3 linked regions of the Bdellovibrio bacteriovorus genome follow. Each later gene encodes a partner of the first gene's protein in a complex. Links are inferred from orthologs where the notes say so. Each region holds a gene or a part of one and is shown on either strand. Other genes may lie near its edges.

The links.
Region 2: pfkA (region 1) and pnp share a complex: the UniProt entries of both Bacillus subtilis proteins name them as parts of the possible RNA degradosome complex. The link is inferred for Bdellovibrio bacteriovorus from one-to-one orthologs.
Region 3: pfkA (region 1) and rny share a complex: the UniProt entries of both Bacillus subtilis proteins name them as parts of the possible RNA degradosome complex. The link is inferred for Bdellovibrio bacteriovorus from one-to-one orthologs.

The regions. Positions count from the first base shown.
Region 1 is NZ_LUKE01000001.1:788,784-794,975, reverse strand. Bases 1,450-4,436 are described here. They hold pfkA (6-phosphofructokinase), read right to left. Parts: upstream 3,445-4,436; coding sequence 2,455-3,444; downstream 1,450-2,454. Other genes in these bases: AZI86_RS03735 (hypothetical protein), read right to left, coding at 4,264-4,436; AZI86_RS03740 (DNA gyrase inhibitor YacG), read right to left, coding at 3,961-4,191; AZI86_RS03745 (HU family DNA-binding protein), read right to left, coding at 3,548-3,820; AZI86_RS03755 (ABC transporter substrate-binding protein), read right to left, coding at 1,450-2,330. Outside these bases: AZI86_RS03765 (branched-chain amino acid ABC transporter permease), read right to left, coding at 1-290; AZI86_RS03760 (branched-chain amino acid ABC transporter permease), read right to left, coding at 290-1,192; more of AZI86_RS03755, read right to left, coding at 1,209-1,449; more of AZI86_RS03735, read right to left, coding at 4,437-4,989; AZI86_RS03730 (prolipoprotein diacylglyceryl transferase), read right to left, coding at 5,133-5,867; AZI86_RS03725 (cyclic nucleotide-binding domain-containing protein), read left to right, coding at 5,972-6,192. UniProt on the Bacillus subtilis protein: Catalyzes the phosphorylation of D-fructose 6-phosphate to fructose 1,6-bisphosphate by ATP, the first committing step of glycolysis.
Region 2 is NZ_LUKE01000002.1:307,052-313,206, reverse strand. What follows is about bases 210-3,159. They hold pnp (polyribonucleotide nucleotidyltransferase), read left to right. Parts: upstream 210-611; coding sequence 612-2,708; downstream 2,709-3,159. Other genes in these bases: AZI86_RS11975 (M16 family metallopeptidase), read left to right, coding at 2,719-3,159; rpsO (30S ribosomal protein S15), read left to right, coding at 210-388. In the rest of the region: more of rpsO, read left to right, coding at 119-209; more of AZI86_RS11975, read left to right, coding at 3,160-3,987; dut (dUTP diphosphatase), read left to right, coding at 4,000-4,449; AZI86_RS11965 (CheR family methyltransferase), read left to right, coding at 4,655-6,155. UniProt on the Bacillus subtilis protein: Involved in mRNA degradation. Catalyzes the phosphorolysis of single-stranded polyribonucleotides processively in the 3'- to 5'-direction. Necessary for competence development in Bacillus subtilis.
Region 3 is NZ_LUKE01000006.1:274,634-280,661, forward strand. The notes cover bases 1,010-3,832. They hold rny (ribonuclease Y), read left to right. Parts: upstream 1,010-1,549; coding sequence 1,550-3,115; downstream 3,116-3,832. Other genes in these bases: AZI86_RS18180 (5-formyltetrahydrofolate cyclo-ligase), read left to right, coding at 1,010-1,545; tyrS (tyrosine--tRNA ligase), read left to right, coding at 3,139-3,832. Also shown: AZI86_RS18170 (hypothetical protein), read left to right, coding at 1-503; AZI86_RS18175 (cell division protein ZapA), read left to right, coding at 629-943; more of AZI86_RS18180, read left to right, coding at 970-1,009; more of tyrS, read left to right, coding at 3,833-4,341; AZI86_RS18195 (2Fe-2S iron-sulfur cluster-binding protein), read left to right, coding at 4,363-4,815; AZI86_RS18200 (alpha/beta fold hydrolase), read left to right, coding at 4,865-5,677; AZI86_RS18205 (beta strand repeat-containing protein), read right to left, coding at 5,680-6,028. UniProt on the Bacillus subtilis protein: Endoribonuclease that initiates mRNA decay. Initiates the decay of all SAM-dependent riboswitches, such as yitJ riboswitch. Involved in processing of the gapA operon mRNA, it cleaves between cggR and gapA.

The sequences.
Region 1 (6,192 bases):
GCACCGATCGCAAATAAAAAGAATTCTACAAATCTTAATGATTCCGGCATGAAGTTCCACTTTGTGCTGGCATAAGCAGTAAAGTAGGCGCCGATAGCCATAAATCCGGCATGGCCTAATGAAAATTGTCCGGTGTAACCATTGACCAGATTTAAACTCATCGCCAGTAAACAGTTCACGGCCGCAAATAGCACGATCAACTGAATGTATGAATTAAATCCGAAACTAAAAACAAAACCAACGGCGATCAGGGCAAGTAAACTTAAAAGTGGATTTTTAAAAGCCTTCATTAGACTTTCTCCACCGTGTATTTGCCCAAGATGCCAGCCGGACGGAAGATTAAGATCACAATCAATATCCCGAATGCGAAGGCATCGCGGTATGTACTAGAAATATAAGCGACCACCATTTCTTCAGACAGACCCATGATCAAGGCTCCTAAAACAGCGCCGCCTACATTGCCGATGCCTCCGAGGACAGCGGCGACAAAGGCCTTCATCCCAATCATCATGCCCATTAAGGGGTCGATCTTAGGATATTTCATTCCCACCAGAATACTGCCGATGGCCGCTAAGCAAGAACCGACGACGAAAGTAAAGGCGATGATTTTATCCGGGTTTACACCCATCAAGCTTGCCACAGAAGAATTCGCGCTGACGGCGCGCATGGCTTTACCTAACTTGGTTTTAAAAATTAAAAACTGCAAAGCCAGCATTGCCAGAACGCTGACGATAAGGACGGTGACATCAAAAGATTTAATTTCAATAGCGCCGATGCTAAACAAGACAAAATCATTCATAACTTCGGGGAAAACTTTGGGATCGGCACCAAAAACAACTTGGGCAGAGTATTGAAGAAACAAGCTCACCCCGATGGCCGTGATCAGAATATTTAATTTTGGAGCTTTACGTAAAGGACGATAAGCGAAGCGTTCAATGGTCAGTCCCAAAAGACTGCAAAAGAACATCGCCACCACTAACAATAGAATTAAAGTGAAAACACCGGGGCTGGTTTCAAGCCCCATGAGGCGTGCCGCATAGTAGGCGACAAAAGCGCCGATCATATAAACGTCGGCATGGGCGAAGTTGATCATTTTCAGGATTCCATACACCATGGTGTAACCAAGGGCGATCAGAGCGTAAATGGAGCCAAGACTGATGCCGTTGATTATATGTTGAATGAAATCCTGCATGCGTCGTGTACTTCCTTTATGGAGTGATCGTAGTCATGTACTTACGAGCATTACCGTCCACTTGAATAACCACGGCACTCTTCGTTGCATCGCGATTTTCGTTCAAAGTGATTTTTCCAGTAACGCCGCCGAAATCTTTAGTCTTAGCCAGTTCATCACGGATTGATTTAGATGACAAGTCTGCAGAACGTTCTAAAGCCGCGATCAAGATTTTTGCAGCATCATAACCTAAAGCTGCCAATGCATCTGGAGTCTCATTGTATTTCGCTTTGAATTTCTTTACGAACTCTGTCACCGCTGGATCTGTCGATTCCGTCGTGTAGTGATTTGAGTAATAGCTTCCGTTGATAGCTTGCTTACCGATTTCAAATAACTTTTCGCTGTCCCATCCGTCACCACCCATCAAAGGAGCTTTGATACCCAGCTGACGAGCTTGTTGGGCGATCAAGCCAACTTCGGTGTAATAGCCCGGAACGTAAATAGCCTCTGGGTTTTTAGAGCGAATTTGAGTCAACTGAGCTTTGAAATCAATATCACCGGCTTGATAGCTTAGATCTGCCACGATTTCGCCACCGGATTTTTTAAATTCAGTATTAAAAACATCTGCCAAGCCAACGCTGTAATCATTTTTGACGTCGCGTAAGATGGCGACTTTTTTAATCTTCAAGTTTTCTGTCGCAAACTTCGCCATCACGAAGCCTTGGAAAGGATCAATAAAGCAGACACGGAAAACATGATCACCGATTTTTGTCACATCGGGGTTTGTCGATGCAGGGGAGACAAAAGGAATTTTATGAGATTGCGCGATGGGAGCCGCTGCTTTTGAGCGTCCGCTGGCAACGCCACCGATGATGGCGACCACGTTGTTTTGCGTAATCAAACGAGTCACGGCCGCGGCCGCTTCTTCATTTTTTCCTTGGTCATCAAGAGTGATCAAAGAAAGTTTTTTTCCTTTGATACCCCCAGCATCATTCACTTCATCAAACGCCATACGTACGCCCTTGTTGGTGCTAAGACCAAAAGTCGCATCACTGCCGGTCAGAGAGTCGTATTCCCCGATAAGAATTTCGTTGGTTTTTTTTGTGCAGCCCGAAAGAAGCGGCAACACAACAAGAAGGCTAACAAGTAGACGTTTCATGGATCCTCATTTCTTATGCTTTGTCTAAAGATATCCCTTAGAATTCAAGCATCTAGAAATGAGGTCAAGTTAAAGCTGCTTCAGCTTCATGGCTTTCGCCGCTCCGCTCTGCCGGCCCGGCCGCTTAAGTAGCAAGAACTGACGCGAGCGATAGCAAATCCATTTGGGTTTTCTTTTCGTTCTTCGTGACTAAGTCCAAAGGAACTTGTACCAATCTTTCACCCTCAGTGCCGATCATGATATCACATTGACCATGCATAAGGGCGTCTACGGCGGCAGCGCCCATGCGACTGGCTAAAATACGATCTGCTGCGGTTGGAGATCCCCCGCGTTGTTGATGACCCAAGATGCAGACTTTGGCGTCCATTCCAGATTTTTTACGAATAGCATCGGCCAAGTCGTAAGCGCGACCTGGTTTTTGACCTTCGGCAGTGATCAAAATGCTGCTGGTTTTTCCGCGACGAATGGATTCTTTGATTCTCTCGATAGATTTATCTACGGAAGCCACATTTTCTGGCGTGAAAATTTCCTCCGCACCACCGGCAAGTCCGACGTAAGAAGCGATGAACCCTGAGTTGCGACCCATCACCTCCACGATGAAAAGACGATCGTGAGAAGCGGCGGTATCCCGAATGCGGTCGATGGCTTCCAACGCCGTGTTCACCGCGGTGTCAAATCCGATGGTTTTGTCGCTGCCAAAAATATCATTATCGATAGTTCCAGGAACACCGACGATAGGAATTTGGTGTTCTTCCCATAAAGCATGCGCTCCACGGAAAGATCCGTCTCCGCCAATACAAACTAAAGCATCAATGCCTAGGTTTTTTAAATTGGTAGCCGCCTTTGTGCGACCTTCGGGTTTCATCATTTCAGTCGAACGGGCGGTTTTTAAAATTGTACCTCCGCGCTGAATAATATTGGCCATATCGCGAAGTTGCAGAGGGTTCATTTCATTTTCTAGCATGCCCAGATACCCTGCGGTAATTCCGTACACTTCTAGATTTTGTGCGATACTGACGCGAACGACAGCGCGAATGGCCGCATTCATTCCGGGAGCGTCACCACCACTGGTGTAGACGCCGATTCTTTTGATTTTTTTAGAGAAACTTGCCATGGACCAAGGCTACTACGAGGAGCAGGCAAAGAAAAGGGCCAAAAAAAAACCCACGATTTGTATCGTGGGTTTTTTCGCTAAGTAGCAATTCTCTGTAAGGAGATTACTTAACCATAGCTTTGAATTCAGCGCCAGCGCGGAATTTCGGAGCCCATGCAGCTGGGATTTTGATCGCTTTACCAGTTTGTGGGTTGCGACCAGTGCGAGCTTTACGTTTAGCTTTAGTGAAAGTACCGAAGCCAACAAGTTTAACATCGTCACCTTTTTTAACTGCTTTTTTGATGTTTTCAACAGCGCAATCAAGGATGTTTTCAGCTTGAGCTTTAGAAACTTTAGTTTCAGTAGCGATTTTTTCGATTAGTTGAGCTTTGTTCATTTGAACTCCTCTTTTTTCGACACGTGTATGTGTCATTTCGTTGTAATAAAAAATCTTGATGATCGTTCTTCGTCATCCAATGACTTGCTCATGAAAATGCAAAATCACATGTTCGTCAATAGCAAAATATGAAAACGACTCTAGTGGCGGCTTTCGGAGTCATCCCAATCGTCATCATCAAGGCCAACACTTAAAGAATCACTTGAAGAAGGCGCGACCGGAATGCGGTAACTTTCATCAGCCCATGCACCCAGATCATTGGTTTTGCAGCGTTCAGAACAAAAAGGTCGAAAGGCGTTTTCAGAGGAGTAAACGGTGAGTTTCCCACATTTGGGACATTTGATTTCGCGGGGTTTGGAATTTTCTGTCATGGTCAGAGAATGGAGGAGAGTTTTTGGAAGGGCAAGAGGCGCAAGAAATTTCCTGCGCCTTGTTAAAATAGCTTAGAAGCGTTTCAATTTGCCGGTTGCAATCTTCGTTGCATGGCCGTTGTACGGGTACCAAAGCTCGTAGTTTAAATATCCGTCCGCCAAAGTGCCTTGGTGAACTTGGATTTGGATCAGACGTAAACCGCCACCATTCATGTAAGAACCGTAAGCGCGGATTTCAAAACCTTTGCTATTGTTGATCAAACTGAAAGTCGTATCAGATGAAAGAACTAGCGGATTGAAAATCATACCGCCACCATGAACACCGATACTGAGGTATCCCTGAAAGTAACTTGGAGCTGGGTATGCGGTGAAGCTTAAGAATGGACGCAAGTTTTGACCGATCTGTACAGCCAATTCAAAAGAGCCCGAAGTCCACGAGTCACATCGTGCAAGCCAAGCATCATAACCGTGAATAAGGCGATCACAAACCGCCATCGATTCTTTAAGGAAAGATTTGTAAGCATCGCGGTTTACGATTTGCATATCGCCTTGCTGTTGTTGAACACCCCAACCAGATTGTTGGAAACGACGATTGAAGTCGTAATATCTGACTGGTCCATTATTAGGTGTGACGATGCCGCTTCCATTTATAGGAATACATGCGTTTTGATTGGAATCAAAAACATGCGTGGCCGGACACGTCGGAATCATTGTCGTTCCGCCACCGCCGCCATCAGGACAAGCCGTCAATGCGAACGCTGAGTACAGCGCGATGAATGTTATGACCAGTTTTTTCATAAGACACCTCTTCAATAAGGGTCTATTTCAGGACTCGTGCCAAACAGAGGTGGTGTTCAAATAAAGTAAGGAAGAATTGGGGATTTAAAAATGTTTACATTTTTCATGGGGACCGCCGTTTTCCGTCACTTCATGGTATGTAGCTACTTAGCTTTGCTGGTATTTTTGGGGCGTCTCAAAATGAGAAAAACCCCTATGGAGATAATGAATACGCTGATCCAGCTCGAAACTGACAGGCCCCAATGAGGTCCGCGGAAGTCATCGCGAAAAGCCTCCATCATCAGTCGACCCAGGCCGTGCAAGATCATCCACAAATAGAAAATAAATCCCGGTCTTTTATTCTGCTTTTCTAATCCCAATAATATAAAGACCACACCGATTTCCCAAAGAGCGGAATAAGCTTGGGTGGGATGACGACCACTCACGGCCCATGGAAGTTCGCAGTATTTTCCATAACAACATCCTGCCAGCAAACAAGCTCCGCGTCCTATCGCGTAGGTAACAGCCAATACCGGAGCAAAAAGGTCTAAATAGGGCGGGATGTTTTCGCGATCTGTTTTGTACAAATAAAAAAGAGCAGCTGGGGCCGCCAATAAAACGCCACCGTAAAAGACGAATCCACCATTCCAAAATGCGAGCATTTGGACGGGGTCTTGGAAATAATAAGTAGGTTCTTCATAAAGAATGTGAAAAAGACGTCCGCCTAAGAACCCTGCGGCCATAATTATCAGACTAAGGTCGAGCACTTTCCGTTGATTGAAATCATTTTTGTCCGCGCGGCGAGTGATCCAAACGAGTGAAATACAAACGGCCAGGCTGATCACGAGGTAGTAAGTAGGCACGGACACATGTTCAGAGAGATTTATTGATGGATACAAGGTCTCCTCCCTCGATACCGACGATGGACTTAATTTTCTAGGATTCTGGTAATTATTCAACTGCATTCTAGTCAAGTCCGGCGATCTAACTACATAATGTTTGTATGAAGATGCATCCTGCGGAAATTGCCAAGGAAATTGGTAAATACTCATTCTTTACCTCGTTCAATAAGGACCTCTTGTTGCAAGTGGCCACAATGATTCACTGTGAATCTTTTCCTAAAGGATCGTGGCTTTTACAAGAAGGCAAAAAAAACACCGCACTGTATTTTCTGCGTTCAGGGAAGGTTGAAGTTTCGCTCGGTGGAGAAAAACTTATCGAGTT
Region 2 (6,155 bases), on another replicon or contig:
TTATAAAAACTCGGGGGATCGACAGCCATGACGACCTTTGGGTGAGATCAATATTGGCAAGGCCTTAGAAGCCTAAAATACTTCGACAAAGTCGAAGTGCAAACAAAAGGAGACCTTAATGGCGGTCACTAAAGACAACAAAGCGCAAATCGTTAAAAAATTCAAAACAGCAGATCTTGATACGGGTTCTCCAGAAGTTCAAGTGGCGTTGTTGACTGCAAAAATCAACGATTTGACCACTCACTTCGCAACTCACAAAAAAGATCACCACGGTCGCCGTGGTCTAGTAACAATGGTTAACAAACGCCGTAAGCTTTTGGATTACCTTCACCGCAAAGACGGAACACGCTACCAAGCGCTTATCAAAGCACTTGATATCCGTAAGTAATAAGACAATCCTGAGGGGGCTAAAAAAGCCCCTTCTGGTTTTTTTGGCCCTAAGTTTTCACTGCGTCGAAGATGGAGTGTCGGCAAGAGGGTCGCTATCCCAAATAAAAATACACCCGCTTCTAAAAAGCGGTAATGAAAAAAACCTCTCCTGAAAAAAGAAAAAACAGGAGACAAAACAACAAGAGCACAAAAGCTTTTGTAAAAGAATTCAAGGAGAATTAATGAAAACGACTGTAACTACCTCGGTGGGCGGAAAACAGATTACCATCGAAACAGGCCGTTTGGCAAAACAAGCAGATGGATCCGTGCTTGTCTCTTGTGGTAACAACATGGTTCTTGTTACTGCAGTGTCCTCTAAAAAAGCTTCTGAACTAGATTTCTTCCCACTGACAGTTGAATACATCGAAAAATTCTATGCGACTGGTAAAATTCCCGGTGGTTACTTCAAACGTGAAGCCAAACCAACAAACGATGCCGTATTAACCGCGCGTTTGATCGATCGTCCGATCCGTCCTTCATTTCCTGAGGGCTACCGTTACGAAACACAAATCGTCGGTACAGTTCTTTCTGCAGACGGTTCATTCCCATTAGAAATTTTGGCAAGTCTTGGGGCTTCAGCCGCATTGCACGTTTCTGACATTCCATTCAACGGTCCAACATGTGCGATTCAAGTAGGTCGCGTTGATGGTCAATTTATTGCCAATCCAACACCACAACAAATGGAAAAATCAGACATGGATTTGATCGTTGCGGGTACTCGCAATGGTCTTTTGATGGTGGAAGGTGAAACGAAGTTTATCTCTGAAGCGGACGTACTAGCAGCTTTGAAATTCGGTCACCAATCCATGATGCCTCTTTTAAACGCGCAGGATGAATTGCGTGAAAAAACAGGATCAACAGCGAAACGTGCGTTTACACCTCCTGCTATTGATGCTGATTTCAAAACAGCGGCTGAAAATTTCCTTCGTCCGAAAATCGCCGAAGCTCTTTCGATCCGCATTAAGCAAGATCGTTATGCAGCAGCTAACGAGGCGGCAGCTCAAGCTGAAAAAGCTTTGCTAAGCACTGTGACTGACAAAGATCTTTTGAAACAACGTAAAAAAGAACTGAGCGCTATCGTTGATGATTTAAAATACCAAGAAGCTCGTTCTATGATCTTAGATCGCGCGGTTCGTATTGACGGTCGTGATGTAAAAACGGTTCGTCCTATCGCCAATGAAGTGGGCTTGTTGCCACGTGCGCATGGATCAGGACTCTTTACTCGTGGTGAGACGCAAGTTCTTGGCACGGTGACTTTGGGTACGGGTGATGACGAACAAATGATCGATGCTTTGACGGGTTTGCAAAAACGCAAGTTCATGCTTCACTACAACTTCCCTCCATATTCAGTGGGCGAAGTAGGTCGTATGGGCGGTACAGGTCGCCGTGAGATCGGTCACGGAAACTTAGCAGAGCGCGCTTTGAAATCGGTTCTTCCTGATTTCGAAAAATTCCCTTACACCATCCGTATCGTGTCTGAGGTTCTTGAATCGAATGGTTCATCTTCAATGGGTACCGTGTGTGCCGGGACGACAGCACTTCTTGATGCGGGTGTTCCGTTAAAAGCCAATGTTGCGGGTATCGCGATGGGCTTGATCAAAGAAGGGAACCGCGTAGCCGTTCTTTCTGACATCCTGGGTGATGAAGATGCTTTAGGAGATATGGACTTTAAAGTGGCGGGGACTTCACAAGGTATCACGGCCCTGCAAATGGATATTAAGATTGATTCTGTTTCTTTTGAAGTGATGGAGACGGCTTTAGCACAAGCGAAGGAAGGCCGCGCGCATATCTTGAATGAAATGGAAAAAGTGATCAAAACTCCTCGTGGTCAAATCTCTGAATTTGCTCCGCGTATTGAGACGATCAAAATCAAACCAGACAAGATCCGCGAAGTTATCGGTTCTGGCGGTAAAGTCATCCGTGGCATCACGGAAGCAACGGGCGTTAAAATCGAAATCGAAGACGACGGAACTATCCACGTAGCTTCGGCGGATCCTGAAGCAACGAAAAAAGCTATTGCGATGATCAACGACATCATTGCGGAAGCGGAAGTCGGCAAGGTCTACAAAGGTAAGATCGTTAAGATCGCCGAATTCGGAGCGTTTGTTGAGATCCTTCCAGGCACTCAAGGTCTTTTGCATATTTCTGAAATCTCTAACGAGCGCGTTCGTGCCGTTACAGACGTATTGAAAGAAGGCGAAGTGATCGACGTGAAAGTTCTAGAAGTCGACCGTTCAGGTCGCGTGAAACTTTCTCGCAAAGCGCTTTTAAGTCAGTAAATAAAAATAAATGAATACAAAGTTCAACAAATCTGAACTTTCTAACGGGATACGAGTGGTGAGTGAACTTCACCCCGTATCCCGTGCTGTTTCTATCAGTATCTGGGTTTTAACGGGAACTCGAGATGAAGCGCCGGCCGTGGCGGGGATTTCTCACTTGTTAGAACACCTGGTTTTTAAGGGAACAAAATCTCGTTCCGCTTATCAGATCGCAAAATCTTTAGAAGCCTTGGGTGGGGAATTAAACGCGTACACCACGCGGGAATATACTTGCTATCATGCGCTTGTTTTAAAAGATCACTGGGAAATGGCTTTAGATGTACTCTCTGATCTTGTTTCTAATATGCATCTTGTGCAAAAAGAATTCGCTTTAGAAAAAAGCGTGGTCTTACAAGAAATTGCTATGTCTGAAGACAATCATGAAGAGCTGATTTATGACGTGTTTTATGAACAAGTTTATGGAAATCATCCTTTAGCTCGTCCGATCTTGGGGACACCGGCTTCATTGGTTAACATGAAGCAAAGCCAAGTTTTAGATTATTATAAAAAAACCTACACCGGCAAAAACATCATCGTCAGTGCGGCGGGATGTTTAGATCACACGGAGCTTATGAAGGGTGTGGAAAAACGCTTGGGTAAGAAGAAAAAGTCCCAGCTGAAAGACACGCGCAAAGCGCCTCGTTGGTTAAAGCGTCGTCACGTCGTTGAAAGACCGGCAGAACAAGTGCATTTGCTTTTGGGTTTGCCGACCGCCAGCTTTAAAGACTCTCGCCGTTTTGAAGCGGTGATTGCGAATACTTTGTTGGGCGGAGGTATGACCTCGAAGCTTTATCAAAGTGTGCGTGAAAAGAAAGGCCTGGTTTATACCATTCATTCGATGCTTAATTCGCATATCGATTCGGGCATGCTTACGATTTACGCGGGGACTGAAACCAAGAATGCGCGCAAAGTGGGCGATCTAATTTCTAAAGAATTTGAAAAACTGCGTAAAAATGGCGTCACTAAATCAGATGTGGAAATGTTTAAAACCCAAGTCATTGGGAACATTTTGTTGGGTTCGGATGATATCGAAAATCGCATGACGTCTTTAGCCGTGAACGAAATCGTTTTTGGACGTTATAAGTCGGTCGACACGGTGATCGAAGAAATTAAAAAAGTGACCGTCGATACGGTGAATGACTATATTCGAAGCGAGTTGCATTTAGACAAAGCATCCGGGGTTTTATTGGGTCACGGTGTGAACGAGCTAAAAACTTGGTGGGAAGATCTTTCTTTATAAGGAAATTTGAAGATGCAAAAAGTGAACGTTAAAATCAAAAAATTAGAAAACTTCAATGGCGAGCTTCCGCAATATCAATCCGTGGGCGCAAGTGGTTTTGATGTGCGCGCGCAGCTGGCGTCCCCGGTGGTTTTAAACCCGGGTCAACGCGCGATGATCCCAACGGGTCTTTCTTTTGAAATTCCATTGGGCTTTGAAATTCAAGCTCGTCCGCGCAGTGGTTTTGCCGCTAAAAACGGCATCACGGTTTTAAATACTCCCGGAACGATCGATGCGGATTACCGCGGCGAAGTAAAGTTGATCATCATCAATCTGGGGACGGAAGCGGTGACGATCAACGATCAAGAACGTTGTGCGCAGTTGGTGATTGCCCCGGTTTACCAAGCGCAATTTGAAGTGGTGGGGGATCTTTCAGAAACTGTTCGCGGTGCGGGCGGTTTTGGCTCTACGGGTCGCGCTTAGATTTAAGTTCGGATAAAGCAAAGCAAGTTTAAAAAAAAGATGGCAAACGCCATCTTTTTTATTTTTTTGCATTTCTACAAAAAACTTTTAAATTACATCCACGAAATTGACCAAAGGCAGAAGAGGGACTGTGTGCGTATATACCGAGACTCTGCGCCGGAAGTCTGATAAAGTTGTCCCCAGGCTTCGTTTCGGAGGATCGTGAATGCCCAGTAAAACACCCGTGGAAAATTCCCCGAAAAGACTGATTGGAGTGGGCGCTTCAGCTGGCGGTCTTGAGGCGTTGACATCTCTTATTTCTAATATCTCAAAAGACTTTTCAGACACGTTGATAGTGGCTCAGCATTTAGCACCCCATGGTAAAAGCATGCTGGTAGAGCTTCTTGCAAAGCAAAGCAAGATTCCCGTTATCGCGGCCACTCACGAAGCGCGATTAAAAAAAGGCCATATTTACATCGTTCCACCGAATATGAATATCCGCGTCGATGATAAATCTTTGTTTCTGGAAGAATCAGATATTGATAAACGACCCATTCCATCTATTGACACGTTTTTTATTTCTTTAGGTCAGTTTTGGAGAGAGAACGGTGTCGGTATTATCCTTTCAGGAACGGGATCTGATGGATCTGAAGGGATCAGAGCGATTCATCACGCGGGTGGTTTGACCTTGGCCCAAGATGGCTTTTCGGCGAAATATGATGGGATGCCTCAGGCAGCGATTGATACCGCTTGCGTGGATGTGATTCTGTCGCCTGATGAAATGGGTCGAACCTTGGCGAGCTTGATTGAAGAGCATATTCAAGAGCGAAAAGCCGACTTGTTAAATACGCCCGAATGGAAAGAGTGCCTAAAAATTCTTATCGATAAAACGGGCAGTGATTTTTCTCAGTACAAACCCTCCACTTTGCAGCGTCGTTTGTGGCGTCGGGTGCTGCAGGTACACTGTAAGTCTTTGTCCGAATATTTAGCGTATTTAAAACGGACCCCCGGCGAAGTGGGCATTTTATCTCAAGAGCTTCTGGTCAGCGTGACAAGTTTTTTTAGGGACGCGGAAGTTTTTGAAGAACTGGGACGAATTCTGGAAACTCAGATCTCCACCAAACGTGCCGGGGAAGATTTGCGTATCTGGGTCGCGGGATGTGCGACCGGTGAAGAGGCATACTCTCTGGCGATTCTGGCGTGCGAAGCTTTGGAAAAGATTCATCGCAACGTCCCCGTAAAAATCTTTGCGACGGATTTAGATCAAGATGCTATCGCCGAAGGACGTAAAGGGGTTTACGATTCTGATTCACTCTTAGCCTTGCCTAAGGATTATTTAAGGAAATATTTTACCAAACTTTCCGATGGACGATTCGAATTGCAAAAACGTATTCGTGATATGGTGGTTTTTGCTAAGCAAGACATGATTCAAAATCCACCCTTTGTTCGTTTGGATTTAGTGACTTGTCGAAATGTCCTTATTTATTTTGAACCCGAATTACAAAAACGGGTCCTTGAGATCTTTCACTTTGCCCTGACAAATTCTGGTTACTTGTGTTTAGGAAAATCGGAATCTCCGGGCAGTGATAGTACTTTTTTTGAGACCTTCGATAAAAAATTAAAAATCTATAAAAAGAATGACGTCGCTTCAAGTTTGCAGATGAATCGATTTTCAACAACCTCTAAGGCAGAGTTCATCCCGGCACGGCGCAGGCCCGAGTCCAATG
Region 3 (6,028 bases), on another replicon or contig:
AAAATCTGATTAAATGTTTTCCTGAACTAGAAAATGAATCGCTCAGCTTTAAGGTAGACTTAAATCTGCTTAAAGAAGTGGCGGACAAAACGTTTCCGACCCGTGACTCTGTTTTGCGTCAAAGAAAGGTCCAGTACCTGGACTCGGAGCGACAACTTACCAACTTGATTCTGCGAACCAAGACGCCGCCCGGAAGAAAGAAAGAGACTGAGCTGATTTTGCAGCAAGTCGACGCCAAGGGTGTCGTCACCGACATCAAGTTGACCAAGAACCAGAGTCAAAACCCAAAACAAGAGGTGATCAATAATTTCCTCTTAAATTCGACCATTAAATCGGATGAGTCCTTGTATAATGACACGAAGCTTAACAATGTGAGCGCCACTTACTCGCGCAACTTTAATGAAGTCCAAGAGTACGATCTGATGGACCGTCTGTATCAGCGCTCCATTTCCTGCGAAAAGAGGAGTGATCTCGGCATTATATGCACTTGTTCTAAGAAATAAATCTGTTGAACAAGGGTTTTGAAAAAGGCTATACTTTTTAAAGTGTTGATCTAGGAATTTTCTAGAGTTTTAAAAGGTTTAGGAACACTTTTAGGATTACTTTGATTTGTGCAGCTGAGGTGACGGTGAACTCTGACAAAAAGACCTTCGATTTTCTTATCGCGGGTGTCCCTTACAAATTAAAAACCTCTCATGACGATGCCACGGTGGATGAGCTCGTCCAATTTGTAAACAGCAAAATGAATCAAGCCCTGTCTGTAACCAAGAACGGTTCTTACCAGAATGCCGCAGTTTTAACTGCGATGAATTTGGCCGAAGAACTGATCCTCCTTAAAAGAAAAGCGCATCGCGAGCTTGAAAAGCTTGAAGAGAAAGCTTTGCGTATTTCTTTAGAACTCGAAAATTCCAAGAACAACAGCAATAAGGTTTTGAACAACTAACTTGTTGTAAGCTCTTGGAGTGTCCTTTGAATCGAAATTGGAACTCTAAAAAGGAATGTCGTTCCTTCTTTAAGTCTTTGTGTGCTCAAGAATTTGCACAAGGCCTTGCTCAAAACCAACAACAACTCAACCAGGCTTTGCAGGGCTTTATGCTCAAGCAAAGTGGAACTTGGGGCGCTTATCGAGCACTCAAGGAAGAAGCCAGTGTTGAAGAGGTTTTTAAAATCTCGCGCGTAACATGGGCTTTTCCCAAAATGATCGAGGGAGCTTTAGAGTTTTACCTGGGGCAGGATTTCACGCCCGGATTTTATGGAGTGATGGAGCCGTCGGCTCAATCCCCGAAAGTCGCGGTGACGGATCTTCAAGGAGTGTTGGTTCCCGGATTAGTTTTTAATAAGAATGGCAATCGCCTGGGTAAGGGAAAAGGGTTTTACGACAAGACTCTTGAAACCTACCGGGGGATCAAAGTCGGTATCTGTTTTGATTTTCAGATCAGTCCCGACACTTTGCCCACAGAGGCTCATGATGTGAAGGTGGATTACCTGATCACAGAATCTGGGGTTGTCGCATGCAGGGATTTTCATAAGGAAGATCAGGAGTAAGAAAATGGAAATTGTAATTACCGCCATTATTGCGCTTATCTTGGGTGGTGCGGTTGTCTTTATCATTAAAAAGATTCAAGACGAAAATTCTAAAAAATCAGCTCGCGTTGAAGCTGAAAGAATCGTCAACAAAGCGAAATCAGAAGCCGCTAAAATTAAAAAAGATTCTGAAACTAAAGCGAAGGATTTTGAATCCCGCGCCCGTAAAAATGTTGAAGCGGACATTCACAAGCAAAAATCCACAGTTAAAAACAAAGAGGCTCAGTTAGAGCGTCGTTTGAAAGAGATCGATGATCAATTCAAACAAAAAATGGAAGAAAACGATCGTTATTTAAATACTCTTAAGGACCGTGAAGAAAAAATTGCGATCTCTGAAAATCGTATCAAAGATCTCGAGAAAAAAGGCGAAGCGCATATCGATCAGCTTAAAAATAAGCTTGAGTCTGTGGCGGCGATGACTCAAGAAGAAGCCCGTCGACAATTGCTTTCCGCGCTTGAAGATGAAGCAAAGCAAGAAGCCGCAAAAAAGATCGCCCAAATTGAAGACGAAGCCAATAAAGAGTCTGAGAAAAAAGCCAAACGTATTTTGGCGACCGCACTTTCAAGATTTGCGTCTGAATACACTTCTGAGCGCACGGTGAGTGTCCTTGCTCTTCCAAGTGACGAGATGAAGGGTAAAATCATCGGTCGTGAGGGACGTAATATCAGAACGTTGGAAGCACACTGTGGTGTGGATTTGATCGTTGATGATACGCCAGAAGCGGTGGTTATTTCTGGATTTGATCCCGTTCGCCGTGAACTTGCTCGCCGTACAATTGAAAAATTGATGGAAGATGGACGCGTGCATCCGGCGCGTATTGAAGAAGTCGTTGAAAAGCAACGCAATGAATTGATGAAATCGATCAAAGAAGAAGGCGAACGCCACGTGATCGAGCTGGGTATCCCGAACATGCATCCCGAGTTAGTGAAAATCATCGGTGGCCTGAAATACCGTTCCTACCAAGGGCAGAATGCTTTGAACCAAGCTTTAGAAGTGGCCAACATCGCGGGGTTGTTAGCCGGGGAGCTAGGCGTGAATGTAAAAATCGCGCGTCGTGCGGGTCTGCTTCACAACATCGGTAAAGCCATTGATCACACTGTTGAGGGCAGCTATGCGACAGTGGGTGCTGAGATGGCCAAAAAATACAACGAATCTGAAGATGTGTGTCACGCGATCCGTGCTCATGATGAAGAAGAAAAACCTCATTCGATCTTGGCGTGGATTGTTCATGCCGCTTATATCTTGTCTTCGTCTCGTCCGGGCGCACGTCGTCCGCAAATGGATTCATTTGTTCACCGTTTGGAAGATCTTGAAAGCATCGGGAACAGCTTTGACGGGGTTCTTAAAACATTGGCTCTGCAAGCAGGTAAAGACGTTCGCGTTTTAGTTGAAAGCAGCAAAGTCACGGATGATCAAGCCGTGATGTTGTCTCGTGATATCGCTCGTAAGATTGAGCGTGAGATGCCACAAGTAGGCGCCATCAAGATCACGGTTGTTCGTGAAACTCGTTCTGTTGAACACGCACGATAGTTTAAGCAAAGGATTTGTTTAAGATGTTGAGTCCTCAAGAGCAGTTAGAAAGAATTAAGTTTGGTGTCGCTGAATTCATCAGTGATGAAGACATGCTTAAAAAACTTAAAAAAGGAAAACCTTTAAATATCAAACTGGGTGCAGATCCTACGCGCCCGGATATTCATATCGGGCACACTGTTGTTTTGAACAAACTAAAAACCTTTCAAGATCTTGGGCACAAAGTTCAGTTCCTAATCGGGGATTTTACGGCGGCTATTGGCGATCCGACCGGAAAAAGCACAACGCGTCCGATGTTGACTCGCGAAGAGATCGAAGAAAACGGCCGCACCTATGCCAAGCAAATCTTTAAAATTCTGGATCCAGAAAAGACCGAGATTGTTTACAACTCTCACTGGATGAATAAGCTGACGCCGGCAGAGTTTATTAAGATGGCGGCGCAATACACGGTTGCGCAAATGCTAGAGCGTGATGACTTTACCAAGCGTTACCGTTCCGGCACACCGATTGCGATTCATGAGTTCCTTTACCCCCTGACCCAAGGTTATGACTCTGTTCATTTAAAGTCAGATGTTGAATTGGGTGGAACCGATCAAAAGTTCAATCTCTTGGTAGGTCGTCAGATGCAATCATCCTATGGACAAGAATCGCAATGTGTGTTGACGATGCCGATCCTTGAAGGGATTGATGGCGTTAACAAAATGTCTAAGTCATTAGATAACTATATTTCGGTGGTTGATACTCCTAAAGATATGTTTGGTAAAACCATGCGTATTTCAGATGATTTGATGTACCGCTGGTATGAGCTTTTAACTGATATCGGGGCTCAAGGTTTGTCACAGCTGCGCACAGATGTTTCAGAAAAACGCAAACATCCCCGTGAAGTGAAAGTGAACTTAGCAAAATTCTTGATCAAACGTTTCCATTCAGAAGCAGCCGCCCAAGCTGCCGAAGATGAATTCAATCGTATCTTTGTCGAAAAGGGTTTGCCGGACGATGTGCCGGAGTTCGCGGTAAACGCCCAAGAAATTGGTTTGCCCGCCCTGATGGTGGCGGCCGGCTTGTGTGCTTCTAACGGTGAGGGCTCAAGGCTTATCACTGGTGGGGGCGTGCAGATTGATGGTGAAAAAGTATCTGATCCGAAATTGAAAATGAACCTGAAGTCTGGCGAAAGCTTTGTCGTGAAAGCCGGAAAGAAGAAGTTCGTAAAGATCGTAGTGAAATAACGATCTAGTTTAGGAATAACTATGAAGATTAAATTCTTGCCGCAAAATATCGTCGTTGAAGGTACGCCTGATAAGACGCTTTTAAAAATTGCGACGGAAAATCAGTTAGAGATTCGTTCGATTTGCAAAGGTGTTCCGTCGTGTGCGGAATGCCGGGTGAAAATCGTGGAAGGTGAGTCTAACATTCTTCCTCCGAGCAAAGCGGAACTAAGCCTGATCGGCACCAGCCACTTTATCGATGGACGTCGTCTTAGCTGCCAGGTTCGTTGTTTCGGGGATGTCACGGTCGATCTTTCGGAACAAGTGGATCGTTCCGAGAATCAGGTCAAAAAAATCCGAGGCTTCCGCTCTCAAAAACAGCAGGAATCTCACGCGGTGAACGACACGATGTTGTTATCAGAAAAACCAGAGAAGCCTGAAAAACACGAAAAGTCGGAAAAACCGCAGCAACACGATCACAAAAATAAGAAGTAAGTCTTAAGTCCAGTTATACTCCCTCTGTCAAAGACCGATAAATGAGGGAATGTCTCACAAGATCACTTACCGCGAACGCGGCCAAGGGCCACTACTTTTGCTTCTTCATGGTTACGGAGGAAGTGTTCAGCATTGGGAGACGATCGCTGAAAACTTGTCGGCAAGCTATCGCGTGGTCACCTTGAATTTAAGCCATATCTACATGTCCACTGATAAACTGTTTTTCAGCGTGCAAATCGAAGCGGTGTCAAAATTCATTCGTGATACTTTCCCCCAAGAAAAAGTCAGTTTGGCGGGATTAAGTTACGGGGGCGCTTTATCTTGGGGATTGGCATGTCAGCACCGAGATATCATTGATAAGATCATCCTGATCAATCCTATGGTGACGGATCCCGTAAAACACTTCTTACCCATGGAGTTGCGTTTCTTTTTTTCTTTGCCGTTAAACTTAAAATCCGTGTATGTGATGTTAGCCACACCCATGGGTCGTCGCTTTTTAAAGCGAGCGGCGCAAATTTTTCGCGATGAACGCAGCGAAGGCAACGTGGCGGTGGAAAATCTGAAAGGTCGCAAGTTGCAATTTGTGGCTCACATGATTCATCATTTTTCTTGGATCTTACGTTCTGAAGATTGGAATTTTTGGCAGCAAAAGCTGACTTCTTACGACGGTTCTTGCCGCCTGATCTTTGATAAAGAAGATATGTTATTTAGCCACGTGGCGTATTCAAAATTTGCCCATATGATGGGATGCCGAGATGTTATTTCTATCACCGGTGCGGGACACTTGGCGATTAAAACTCAACCTGAAAAAATTTGTTCTTTGATCTTAGAACATCTGGAATCTTCACGAATCGCGTCTTAAGATTATGGCCCGATAAAGGTCAGGCCTAAAAATCCGGTGGGGTCATACATTCCGACGCCGGTGATGCCGACTCCTATTTGACAGGTGGTCGTGGTTTTGTTGGACGGGGGGCCCGCGTGACTAGAGGATTGGATATAAACATCAGCGTCTCCGGATAAAGACGCTAGCATTGAATAGTTCGTATTTGGCATTGGTGTTGAGAATGTAATCGTGTAAAGACCTGTACCATCCCTCACGACCGATGATACGTTTACGCTTGAGTCGATGACAACGGCACTTCCCGTCCAGTGAAAAGCGACGTAAGCTCTTGCGGGAATCGAAATTCCGGTTGCGGCAGTCGTCTGAGTACTT